4 regions of the Paenibacillus barengoltzii G22 genome follow, and region 4 is predicted to be linked to each of the others. Evidence: predicted binding sites of a transcription regulator. Region 4 holds the regulator's gene; each other region holds the start of a gene.

Region 1 (3,174 bases), 190 kb from region 4:
CATCCGAACAGGCGGTTATTATCGAAGAACCGATCTTCGACCAAGTGAAGAAGAAAATGATCGCTAACGGCTGCTATTTTGTAAATAAAGAAGAAGCTGCGAAGCTGACCGCAGGCGCGATCAACGCTGAAAAATGTGCGGTGAACCCTGCGATCGTTGGTCAATCGGCCGTAAAAATCGCAGAAATGTGCGGCATCGACGTTCCGGCCGGAACGAAAATCCTCGTTGCCGAGATCGAAGGCGTTGGCCCGAAATTCCCATTGTCTGCAGAGAAGCTGAGTCCTGTACTCGCTTGCTACAAAGTGAAAAATGCAGAGGAAGGCATTAAGCGTGCCCTGGAAGTGGTGCAATTCGGCGGTATGGGTCATTCCTCGGTCATCCACTCGAATAATGATGAAGTGATTCAACAATTTTCCGAACGGATGCCAACCTGCCGGATCCTGGTGAACCAACCTTCTTCGCAAGGCGGTATCGGCGACATCTACAACACGAACCTGCCGTCGCTGACACTGGGCTGCGGGTCGTACGGACGCAACTCGACTTCGTCGAACGTAACGGCCGTGAATCTGATCAACGTGAAAAGGGTGAATCATCGTACCGTGAACATGCAATGGTTTAAAGTGCCTAGCAAAATTTACTTCGAGAAAAACTCGACGCAATACTTGGCGAAGATGCCGGACATCTCCCGCGTCATGATCGTGACTGACCCGATGATGGTGAAGCTCGGCTACGTGGAAAGAGTCGAACATTTCTTGCGTCAACGCCAAACGCCAGTCGCCATCGAAGTGTTCTCGGACGTTGAACCCGATCCATCGACCACGACTGTACAACGCGGTACAGAGCTGATGGCGAAATTCCAGCCGGACTGCATTATCGCGCTGGGCGGCGGTTCGCCGATGGACGCAGCCAAAGGCATGTGGCTGTTCTATGAATATCCGGATACCGACTTCCACAATCTGAAGCAAAAATTTATGGATATTCGCAAACGGATCTACAAATATCCGCGTCTCGGCCAAAAAGCGAAGTTCGTGGCGATTCCAACAACGTCGGGTACCGGTTCCGAAGTGACCTCGTTCTCGGTAATCACGGATAAAATCAACGGCAATACGAAATATCCGTTGGCGGATTACGAGCTGACGCCGGACGTTGCAATTATCGACCCTGAATTCGTATACAGCTTGCCAAAAGTTGCAGTCGCAGATACCGGTATGGACGTACTGACGCACGCGATCGAAGCTTACGTCTCGGTTATGGCGAACGACTACACAGACGGTCTGGCGATTAAAGCGATCCAACTGGTATTCCAATACCTGGAGAAATCGGCACTGACCGGTGACAAGCTGGCCCGTGAGAAAATGCACAACGCTTCGACGCTTGCAGGGATGGCGTTCGCCAACGCATTCCTTGGCATCAACCACAGCTTGGCGCACAAATGGGGCGGTCAATACGGTACGGCTCATGGACGTACCAATGCGATTCTGATGCCGCACGTCATCCGCTACAACGCGAAGAAACCAACGAAATTCGCGGCATGGCCGAAATACAGAAACTTCGTTGCCGATGAACGTTATGCAGAAATCGCCCGCATTCTGGGTCTGCCGGCTCGCACGACGGAAGAAGGCGTGAAAAGCTTGATCAAAGCGGTGCGCGATCTGAACAAGAAGCTGGGCATTCCGGAATCGTTCCAAGCGCTTGGTTTCGATGCGAAGGATTTCGAATCGCGCGTCGATTACCTGGCGGACCGTGCCTTCGAAGATCAATGTACGACGGCGAATCCGAAGCTTCCGTTGGTCAGTGAGCTGGCTGAGATTTATCGCGACGCCTTCTATGGTAGATTTGAAGAATAAGTGAACAGGCGGGGAAAAAAGGTGACAAATATCACTCAATGTGATATTTGTCACAATCTTTTTGGATAGGAAGAGCTATGATTACAGTATAAATGATCCCTCAGAAATAAGTGAGTGGAACCCGGTCTTTCGGGGCCGGGTACCATAATTGTCTAAGTTGTGAAAAGTATCACAAATTTTAGGGATCATGAGGCGCGGGATAGACCTTCAACCGCGACCACATATATAAATGGAGGGAATCAAGATGTCGGTGATCGAAAGAGAAGTAACAGAAACGAAGGCACAAAACGCATGGAGAGGCTTCAAAGCTGGGAAATGGATGAAGGAAGTGGATACGCGCGATTTCATCCAATCCAACGTGAATCCTTATGAAGGAAATGAATCCTTCTTGAAAGGCGCTACGGCGAACACGAAAGCGTTGTGGGATATCGTATCGCAGCTGTCCGTGAAAGAACGGGAAGCTGGAGGGGTCCTGGATGTAGACGTGAATACGCCATCGACGATCACTTCCCATGCTCCTGGATATTTGGATAAAGAGAAGGAACAAATCGTTGGCGTTCAGGGTTCGGCCCCGTTCCAACGCACGATCCATCCATTCGGCGGGATCAACATGGTTATCAATGCATGCAAAGCTTATGGCTTCGATCTGCCAGCTGAGATCGTCAACCTGTTTACAACGATTCGTAAAACCCATAACCAAGGGGTATTTGATGCTTATACATCGGAAATGAGAGCCGCCCGTAAAGCCGGGATTATCACTGGCCTTCCTGACGCATACGGACGCGGTCGGATCATCGGGGACTATCGCCGCGTTGCTCTGTATGGCGTGGACTTCTTGATCAAGCAAAAACAACAAGAACTGAAATCCCTTGAAGTGGATGTCATCGATGAAGATGTGATTCGCTTGCGGGAAGAAATTTCTGAACAAATTCGCGCTTTGGGTGAATTGAAACAGCTCGGCGAAATGTACGGATTCGACATTTCCAGACCGGCGAACAATGCGAAAGAAGCATTCCAATGGTTGTACTTCGGTTATCTGGCAGCGGTCAAAGAACAAGACGGTGCCGCCATGTCCCTCGGACGTGTATCTTCGTTCCTCGATATTTACATTGAACGCGACCTGGCAGAAGGAACGTTAACTGAAGAAGCAGCCCAAGAATTGGTTGACCATTTCGTTATGAAGCTGCGCATCGTGAAATTCTTGAGAACGCCAGAGTACAACGAACTGTTCAGCGGTGACCCAACCTGGGTAACGGAATCGATCGGCGGGATGTCCGTAAATGGTCAGACGCTTGTAACCAAGAACAGCTTCCGCTTCCTGCATACG
Region 2 (3,174 bases), 140 kb from region 4:
GACCAAATCGTCATGGACAGTGCGCATAGCCACGAGGATTATGCGCGCGGATATGAGGTGTACGTCTCGCTGGACGGTCAATCCTGGGGCGAACCTGTCGCTACGGGGCAAGGAGATGGCCCAGTCGTAACGGCAGCCTTCCCGCTGCAGACGGCCCGTTACCTTAAAGTCGTACAAACGGGGACCGATTCGCACTGGTGGTCGATTCATGATGTGAAGGTATTTACCGCTGATTCGACGCCATGGATTGCAGAACCGTTAGCCGGAGAGGACGATTTCCTTAATGTGCTGGACCGTTCTGGGTGGACGGTTACCGCTTCTACCGCTGCGGATATCTTGGAGATGTTGGATGACAATTTGCGCAGCCGCTGGACGTCCGGTGAGGCGCAGACACCAGGCCAATGGATTCAGATTGATCTGGGCGGCCTGCGGACGATCAGTAAGCTGAGCATGGACTCGGGCGAGAGCGACAACGACTATGCTCACAGCTATCAAGTCCTTGCCTCAGAGAATGGGGTGGACTGGACGTTGGTTGCTGAGGATGTCGGAACGAGCAAACAGATCGTAACGACCTTCCCTCGGCAAACGGCGCGTTATGTGAAAATCATTCAAACCTCCACGACGCCATCGTGGTGGTGGTCGATCGCCGAGTTAAATCTCTATCGGTAAAAGTTAAATAGAAGTAAGTAGGAATGACGCAGCTCCCGGACGGATATTTCCGTTACCGGGAGCTGTTTTTTTGAGTTTATAATTTGAGAACGATAAATCTAAAATAATACTTTACCGAACGTTCTCATTATGATAAACTCAGGATGAAAGGAGAAACCGCCCATTAGCAGCCTTCGTCAATGAACACAGGCCGGGATCAGGAGAAATTGAATAAAGCTGTTGCAGCGTTGGGTATTGCCAACACGATTGGCGTAGTGTCAGACGCCTCGGATCCAGAGGGGGCAGAGAAAGCCGTCACGGCAGCGGTTGACGGCTTTGGCCGGTTAGACATCGTGTTCGCGAACGCCGGTATCAGCGGCAACACGCCGCTTGGCAGTGCAGATCCATCTTTGTTCAAGAAGATCCTTGATGTGAACATCGCCGGAGTGTTCTTTACAATTCAAGCAGCTTCCGCATATTTGAAAGAAGGCGGATCGGTGATTTTAAACGGCTCCGTGTTGGCAAAGGCCGGCAGTCCAGGATATGCAGCTTATGCTGCAAGTAAAGGAGCGGTTACCAGCATGGCACGGGTATTGGTGGCAGAATTCGCGCCGCGGGGAATCCGCGTTAACACCGTTGTTCCTGGCGCAACGAAGACACCGATTTGGGGGGATACATCGGTTCCGGAATTTAGCCCGCTCGAAGAATATTTGAAACAAAGCATCCCGCTCAACCGGATGGGGAAACCGGAAGAATTGGCGAATGCGGTGTTATTCCTAGCTTCGGATGATTCATCTTACGTCACTGGTGCAGAAATCAGCGTAGACGGGGGCGCAGGCTCTTCGCCAATGGGGACGCCAGCACATCAGCTCGACTGAACGAAGCATGAAAAACACTCCCGTGAGGGAGTTCATATAGATACAAGCCGGCCAGGGAGTTGGTCGGCTTCCATTACGAAAATATAGAGGAGGGAATGTCAAAGATGAACAAGATGTGACTAGCAATGTGAAATTTTGCACATATAAGTGAAAAAAATCACATTAACAAAAACCACTTTTTTTTATAATTCAAACTGAAGAGAAAAACAGGAGGGAAACAATATGAAAATGGTTAAAGGATTGGTGGTTGCCGGGCTTGCTGCGGCTCTGCTGGCAGGATGCGGTTCAAACGACGGGAACTCGGCGGCTAACGCTAATAAACCAGCGGATGCTACGACATCGGCTTCAATCGTCAATCAATCGGATGCATTCGTGAATGCAGTGAGTGAGAAAGGGACTTGGATTATCGCGATTCTCAACGACTTGACGGTGGACCAAGATGTTGTTGTTGCTGGCGAATTCCACGATAAAAACGATGCTTCGAAAGACATCTACCGGAAGATCGCATTGTATGCGCAAGATGAAGACCACAACGTGACCGCTTCTTACACCTTAACCGTTCCGAAATTGACGGTTCAAAGTGAAAACCTGAGAATTCAAGGCGGCACTGTGAAAGGTGATGTCTACGTAGAAGCTAACGGCTTCAACCTGTACGAAAACGCTACGATCGACGGCAACCTTTACTTCGCCAATGCCGACGTGCAAGCCAGCGCGAAAATCGACGGTAAAGTAACAGGGGCAACGGAAGTGAAATAACAGCAAACCCAAAGGCCAACCTCATGAGGTTGGCCTTATTTTTTTAGATGAAGAACGATTGAATGAACACATAGATCCCCATACCAATAATCGCGATACCGCTGATTTTGCACGAGAGATAATAGAAATCACTTGGCTCCGCCTCACGCACCCATAACCCCACATGATTTCCTCCCCTAATCAGATACTATATCTACGTCTTCGCACGGGGGAGGTTGCGGTTTACCCATACGTATGGTCTAATCGCAGTAGCTGTAAACTGCATAGAAACTTCACAGGAAGTCTCATTGAGGGGGCGAGCGGTGATGAACCTGAACCATCTACATTTTCATATCCATTATTGCAACAGTAAACAGCCGAATGACGGTAAACAGCTAAGAAGCAGCATCCGTAGAACACTTACGCATCACGAATTGCTGCTCGTCACCGGGGGGAAGGGCAGCATTACGTTGGACCGCAAGGAACTTCTCGTTCAAGAAGGCATGTTAATCTACATCCACGCGGGTCTCCCTCATCACATACAGATGGACGAAACCGATCCGATCTGTTTCTATTCCGTCCATTTTAGTTATGCGGGCATCCGCTTTGATGACGGGACTTGGACCATTGGGCAGAAAACTGAGCATTTGCCGCTTCCGTCCATGCAGGTGCTGCAAAACGGATATTTGGTCGAGGATGCCTTTCGCCGATTGACGGCTGCCTGGTTCGCTAAATTGCCAGGATATGAGCTGCTGACGAGAGCGGGGCTGGAGCAACTGCTGTATGAAGTCTTGGCCCATGTGCAAAGACAAACTCAGAACCACGCGGTTGCCCTCAAAGTGGAGAAAGTGATTCAGTACATGCGTGAGCATCTGGGCGAGCGGCTTACGTTGGCAGAGTTATCGGAACAGGT
Region 3 (3,174 bases), on a different contig from region 4:
CGGCTGGCGGCAGCAATCTCATTTGGTCCTTTCTTGATTACTTTGACGAACAAGTACGCCATCACCGCGCCAAGCACCCCATAAATGAGGGTGAAGGCAATCAAGGAGAACAGAATTTGTCCGCCTGTGACGCTTGGCGATACGCTGTCCGCTGTCTGCATCAAGCCAAATACCGTCCATGGCTGACGCCCGATCTCCGTCATAATCCAACCTGAAGTATTGGCGATAAACGGCAGGGAAATCGACCACAGCATCATTTTATAGAACCAGTTGTTGTTTGGCTGCTCTAGTTTTTTGCGCCATGCCAAATACGTACCGTACAACCCGAGCACGATCATCAAGCAGCCGGCGAGAATCATAATCCGGAAGCTCCAGAACGTCGTCCGTACCGGAGGGATGTAGTCGCCAGGACCGTAGGTTTGTTCATATTCGGCCTGCAATTCGTGCATGCCTTTCACCTCGCCGGAGAACTTACTGTAAGACAGGAAGCTCAGCAGGTAAGGAATTTTAATCTCAAAATTATTCTTCTGATCATTTGAATCAATATGAGCATACAGCGTCCAAGGCGCAGGGTCGCCCGACTTGCCCCATAGCCCTTCGGAAGCCGCCATTTTCATCGGCTGCGTCTTCACCAGGTACTGCGCTTGTTGGTGACCAAACATCGCCGTAGCGAACGAAGCGATCAAGGCCACGATAATGCCGATCGTGAACGATTTTTTGAAGAACGCCACATCTTGACGCTTCATCAGCTTATATGCGCTGACCCCAGCGATCAAGAAAGCACCTGTGGCAAAAGCACCCAACACCGTGTGCGGGAATTCCACCCACAGCTGCCCATTGCCGATCAGAGCGAAGAAGTCGTTCATCTCCGCGCGGCCGTTGTTGATCTCGAAACCAACTGGACGTTGCATAAACGAGTTTGCGGCCAGAATCCAGAACGCTGAGACGGTCGTCCCCAAAGCAACCAGCCAAATGCACAACAGGTGCACTTTCTTGGACAGACGATCCCATCCGAAAATCCACAATCCGATAAACGTCGATTCCATAAAGAAAGCAAACAACGCTTCTACCGCCAGCGGTGCCCCGAAGACGTCACCCACAAAGCGTGAATAATCCGACCAGTTCATCCCAAATTGGAATTCTTGGAGAATCCCCGTCACGACCCCTACCGCAAAGTTGATAAGGAACAGTTTTCCCCAAAACTTGGCCATCCGTTTGTATTCTTCTTTGCCCTTCACAACGTACATCGTCTCCATGATGGCAATCAGCAGCACAAGGCCGATGGACAAAGGTACGAAGAAGAAATGGAAAATCGTTGTCACCGCAAACTGCAGGCGAGCAAGCACAATCGGATCCAGCATTTCTTTTCCCCTACTTTCAAATAATTATTATCTAATGTGAATTCTATCACTGATCCATGAAAACGAACGGGGAAAAAGTAATAATTTTGTGACAGAAATCACATGAGATATGTCACAATTCCGAATATTGGCCTGAAACCCGCATCAGATCAACATTTTTTGAGGGTCGTCCAATTTATGAAATTACTGTGAATGGCCTTTCTTCACGCCATCAAGGAGGTGCCTCAGCGTTAACACCGGGTGCCGCCAAAGCATCCGCGGACCGGCAAAAGCCATCACCCGGCGAATCCGCTCCCGCTGGATCGGCGCATAACAATGCACCGGGCACGTCAGGCACGTGGTCTTCCCTTCACCGAACCGGCAGCGGTCCAGCCGCTGCTCGGCATAGTGGTGAAGTTCGGCACACTCGTCACATAACAACACGGACGCGGGATGATGAACCGCTGCACGCCTAGGAGTTCGTTCCCTGTCCTCATGTTCCTTACGGCAATATAGTGCGATCATCCGAGTCACGGTGATCTTTTCCCGGCGAATTCGCGGCCCATCGTTCTTAAGCATGGCCATCTTATCTCGTCACCTTCTGCGTTTCCCGCGTCTGGAAGGCCAGTCTCCATCCCAGCCACGTTACCGCGATCATGAGCAGTCCGTAAGCCACAATCCCAAACGGAAGCGTCGTTGCCAGCCAATGCAGCACGCCAAATGCGCCGAGCAGCAGCATCAATCCCATGACAACAAAGCTTTGGTTCTGCTGCCCTGCGGCTTCGAAGGGTTCAGAGAAGGGCAGTCCCTTGCGAATGAATAGGAAACAAAGAATTGCGAAAGCAAACATTGCCAATCCCACCACGATCAAGTCCGGAATAATGGACGCTCCGAACAGCACGGCAAAAATCACCGCCTCAATCACATATAACGGCAACATGAGCCGCACCAAGCTCGCCAGCAAGGCTCCTTTGTAAATGGACGTTTCGCCGGAGATCGGAGCAGTCCGGTAGATCCAGGCCGCTTTATATCGGCTGGAATAACGCAGCATCATGATGAGTGATGGCAGCATAATCCCGCTAAAGTAAATAAACAAATAAGACCGGGAACCGGAGATCCCCTCCAAGCCCTGATCAAGTCCATTCGAGAATAGGAAGATGAAAGGAAACACGATCGAGAAGCCCAAAGAAGGGTACACCTTCAGCTTAAACTCGCGCTCCGTTCCCAACATTGACCAGGTAAAGCGAAAGAAAGCGCTCTCCTGCGGCGAGGAGCAAAGCCAATCGGAGATTCGGCGCAGCATCTTCCCCGACCGCTGCCCGCTCTTCGCGCTGGGTTCCGCCAGCTTCTGCAGGTTCCGTTCCAAAGCCGGCATTAGCTTCAGATACAGCAGGAAGGCGGCCAGCGGAACAACTACGGACAGAGCTGCCAGCCCGGCATACGTCATCCCTTCGCCCGGATGAAGCAGCGATTGAAATGCAGCGCCAACCCATACCGGCGGCACCAAGTACTGCCACCACGCCGGCTTGAAGACGATGTCCATCTCCGTGAAGTCGAACAGCCGGACCAACACCTGATAACCTACCGCAATTGTGATCGTCATCCCGATTTGCACGTAATTGATCATATCCTTCAGCTTCTCGCCGTCAAAAAACCGCAACACGACCAAATACAACAGCGCGGTCAGCACCACGATCAACAAGTCCATCAGGATGAGCTGCAGCAGCATCAGGGCAAAGAACCCGATCCCCTGCCGAATTAATCCGACCGCCAGCGGAATCACCGCGATGGCTCCGGTCAAAAAGAACAGGTAAATAAAGATATGCACCGTCTT
Region 4 (3,174 bases):
GGTGGAGACCCAGGAGCACGATCAACAGGATCACAAGGGACAGCAGGATCCATTTCGTTCGCTTCCTCAAGCTTCTCTTCCTTTCCCTTCCTATGCAAGCAGCCTCCTTCTGGAAACCGCGCGCCGCTCATTATCGTGCCAGCAGTCCCTCAAACGCCGCCTGCGCCTCGTAGCGGATACGTTCCTCATCCAGCGTCAAGCAAGCCCCGTGTTTGACAACCTGCTTGCCGTTCACCCAGACATGCTCCACATCCTTGGCCCCTGCGGAATAAACGGTATGGGAGATATAATCCGTTCTCGGCAGGAAATGGGCTTGCTCCGTGTTCAAGGCGATAATATCTGCCTTCATGCCTGCAGCCAGCTTGCCTGTATTTTGCAAGAAGACTGATTTTGCACCGTATTCCGTTCCCATCTTCAAGGCTTCCAGTGCCGGAACCGCCGTTGGATCGCCGGATACGCCTTTATGGATCAGCGCAGCCAAACGAATCTCCTCCAGCATATCCAGGTTATTGTTGCTCGCCGGACCGTCGGTCCCCAGCGATACCACTACGCCTTTCTTCAAGAGTTCGGGTACGCGGGCGACACCGCTGGCCAGCTTCAAGTTACTGCCCGGGTTATGCGAAATTGTAACCCCGTGGGATGCCAAGATATCGATTTCCTCGTCGGTCAAATGCACCGCATGGGCAAGCAGGGTTGGGCGGGAGAACATCCCCAGCTTCAACAAATGCTCTACCGGACGGACGCCGTAATCGTTCACGTTCTGCTCTACCTCGGCGCGTGTCTCCGACATATGCGTATGCATTGGCAAATCGAGATCATGGGCAGCTTGCACAAATTTCTCGATGAAGGCTGGCGGGCAGGTGTACGGTGCATGCGGTGACATCATCGTGGTGATGCGTCCTTCTGCCTTGCCGTGCCAGTTCTGTGCAAACGCGATCGCTTCCTTGAGCTTCTGATCTTGCTCTTCCGGGGAGCACAAACCGATGGCTCCGCGCATCAGCACGGCGCGAATGCCTGATTCCTCCACGACGTTGGCCACTTCGTCCATATGATCGTACATATCCAGGAACGTCGTCGTCCCGCCCTTGAGCATTTCCAGCACGGACAATGCCGTACCGGCATACACATCCGCTGCCGTAAATTTGGCTTCCATTGGCCACATTTTCTCCTGCAGCCAGGTTTGCAGCACCATGTCATCTCCGTAACCGCGCAGCAGCGACATCGCCGCATGGCCATGGGTATTGATTAGGCCCGGCAGGAACAACAAGCCTTTGCCGTCCAAAGTCTCGGCGCCTTCCACGCCTTCCGGGCGCTCTTCCCCGATATAGCTGATCGTATCGCCCTCAACGAGCATATATCCGTCAACCACAGGACGTTCCGCATCTAATACGGCAAACGTCCCGTTCTTAATTAACCATTTCCGACTCATACGTTGCTTGTTTCCTTTCCGTTTTCCAAGTAGTAAGCCAAGCTCAGCAAATCTGTGGTGAAATCAGCCGCATGAATCCGAACTTCCGGCGGAACCTTCAGAATCGTTGGCGCGAAGTTCAGAATCGCACCGATTCCGGCGGCCACCAGCTCATCCGCCACCCGTTGGGCTTCTGTATCCGGTACGGTGATGATGCCAATGCGGATATTTTTCGCTCGAACAGTTTCCGCCAGCTCTTCGATCGGCTGAATCGTAATGTTGTTGATCTGCTTGCCGATTTTCGCCGGCGAAGCGTCGAACACCGCAACAATCTTCATATTATCCTTCAAATACGCATTATAATTCGAAAGGGCTTGGCCCAGATTCCCGGCGCCCACCAGCGCAACGTTAATCTGTTGGTCCAGATTTAAAATTTGTTGAATTTTCTCAATCAAATAAGCGACATCGTAGCCGATCCCCTTTCGGCCAAAATCGCCGAAATAAGCTAAATCCTTACGGATTTGCGCCGGATTAAGATCCAGCTTCTGTCCAAGCTCCTGGGAGGACACCGTTGGCACCTCACGGCGGCTGAGTTCATTTAAAAAACGCAGGTAAACCGGCAGTCTGCGGACGACAGCGTCCGAAATTTTATCTGACTTCATGCATTGTTCCCCCTATTCTCCATTACGATCTATGAAGCGGCTTAGGCTTCGGGATTTAACCATTCCGAGATACGCGGCACCATTTGAGTTAATGGCATATGCTCCATCTTCGGTCCAGGCAATGAGTATAAGAAATATTTTCCATAATATGATTCCAGGATCCGGGTATCATAAACGATCACGATGCCGCGATCCTGCGACGAACGGACAAGCCGTCCGAACCCTTGCTTAAAGCGAATGACCGCCTGCGGGACAGACAGCTTCATGAATGGATTCTTCTTCTCCCGCTGCAGGCGTTCGCTCTTCGCTTCCACCAGCGGATGGTTTGGCGGCTGGAACGGCAAGCGTACAATCGCTAAACTGGTCAACGCCTCGCCAGGGATATCCACCCCTTCCCAGAAGCTGCTTGTCCCGAGCAGCACCGATGCGCTGTTCCCTTGGAAGCGCCGGGTCAGCTTGGTGCGGCTGCCGCTGTCCATCCCTTGCCCGATCACCGTGATGCCCTCCGCTACAAGCCGTTCTTTCAGCGGGTCATACACCTGCCTGAGCATCTTGTACGATGTAAACAGCACTAGCATGCGCCCCTGTGTCGCCACCGCGGCATCCGCCAGTGATTGTACCAGCGTGTTAATGAAATGGTCATCCCCCACGCTGCCTTTCACACTTGGAAAATCGCGCGGAATCACCAGCAGCGCCTGATCACGGTAATTAAACGGCGATGGCAGCATCGCGGTGATCAGCCGATCCTCTTCCGCTGCCTCCGTCAAGCCAAGCTGCTCAATCATATATTGGAACGATTTATCCACAGATAAAGTCGCAGACGTCATGACGACGCTCTTCTTCCGATCGAAGAAAAATTGCTTCAACTGAGCGCTGACATCAATCGGCACCGCATACATTTGCAGCGACCGGCTGCGGAAGTTCCCGTTCGCTTCTATCCAATAGACGGTATCCTCGCTCTCCAGCTTCATGAAGAAGCGAAGCGCTTCCCGTTCTCCGGCTAAATCTTTAAACAACCCGCTAATATCGGTGATCAAGCTCTCCGCTGCATAATCGTCCTGCTCTTCTCGGATTTCGGACAGAAGGCGCTCCCCTTTCCGAAGC

What was found. Region 4 encodes Rex, which represses fermentation and respiration genes when NADH is low (regulators of the CRP and FNR family bind a similar motif). Its sites were predicted from a motif close to TTGTGAAATATTTCACAA; they were not measured.
Region 1: the regulator Rex is predicted to act here: its motif matches at 2,005-2,022, upstream of pflB (formate C-acetyltransferase).
Region 2: the regulator Rex is predicted to act here: its motif matches at 1,652-1,669, upstream of C812_RS06990 (polymer-forming cytoskeletal protein).
Region 3: the regulator Rex is predicted to act here: its motif matches at 1,448-1,465, upstream of C812_RS18970 (cytochrome ubiquinol oxidase subunit I).

The regions. Positions count from the first base shown of each region.
Region 1 is NZ_KE159652.1:1,164,597-1,167,770, forward strand. Features, by position in the region: gene adhE (bifunctional acetaldehyde-CoA/alcohol dehydrogenase) at 1-1,847, shown strand, start outside; gene pflB (formate C-acetyltransferase) at 2,092-3,174, shown strand, end outside.
Region 2 is NZ_KE159652.1:1,492,732-1,495,905, forward strand. Features, by position in the region: gene C812_RS06980 (discoidin domain-containing protein) at 1-669, shown strand, start outside; gene C812_RS06985 (SDR family NAD(P)-dependent oxidoreductase) at 849-1,526, shown strand; gene C812_RS06990 (polymer-forming cytoskeletal protein) at 1,749-2,282, shown strand; gene C812_RS23130 (DUF6199 family natural product biosynthesis protein) at 2,326-2,445, opposite strand; gene C812_RS06995 (AraC family transcriptional regulator) at 2,588-3,174, shown strand, end outside.
Region 3 is NZ_KE159655.1:264,502-267,675, forward strand. Features, by position in the region: gene C812_RS18970 (cytochrome ubiquinol oxidase subunit I) at 1-1,361, opposite strand, end outside; gene C812_RS18975 (nitrous oxide-stimulated promoter family protein) at 1,545-1,925, opposite strand; gene C812_RS18980 (hypothetical protein) at 1,927-3,174, opposite strand, start outside.
Region 4 is NZ_KE159652.1:1,351,334-1,354,507, reverse strand. Features, by position in the region: gene C812_RS06380 (cell wall elongation regulator TseB-like domain-containing protein) at 1-70, opposite strand, end outside; gene C812_RS06375 (amidohydrolase) at 131-1,429, opposite strand; gene C812_RS06370 (redox-sensing transcriptional repressor Rex) at 1,426-2,070, opposite strand; gene dinG (ATP-dependent DNA helicase DinG) at 2,112-3,174, opposite strand, start outside.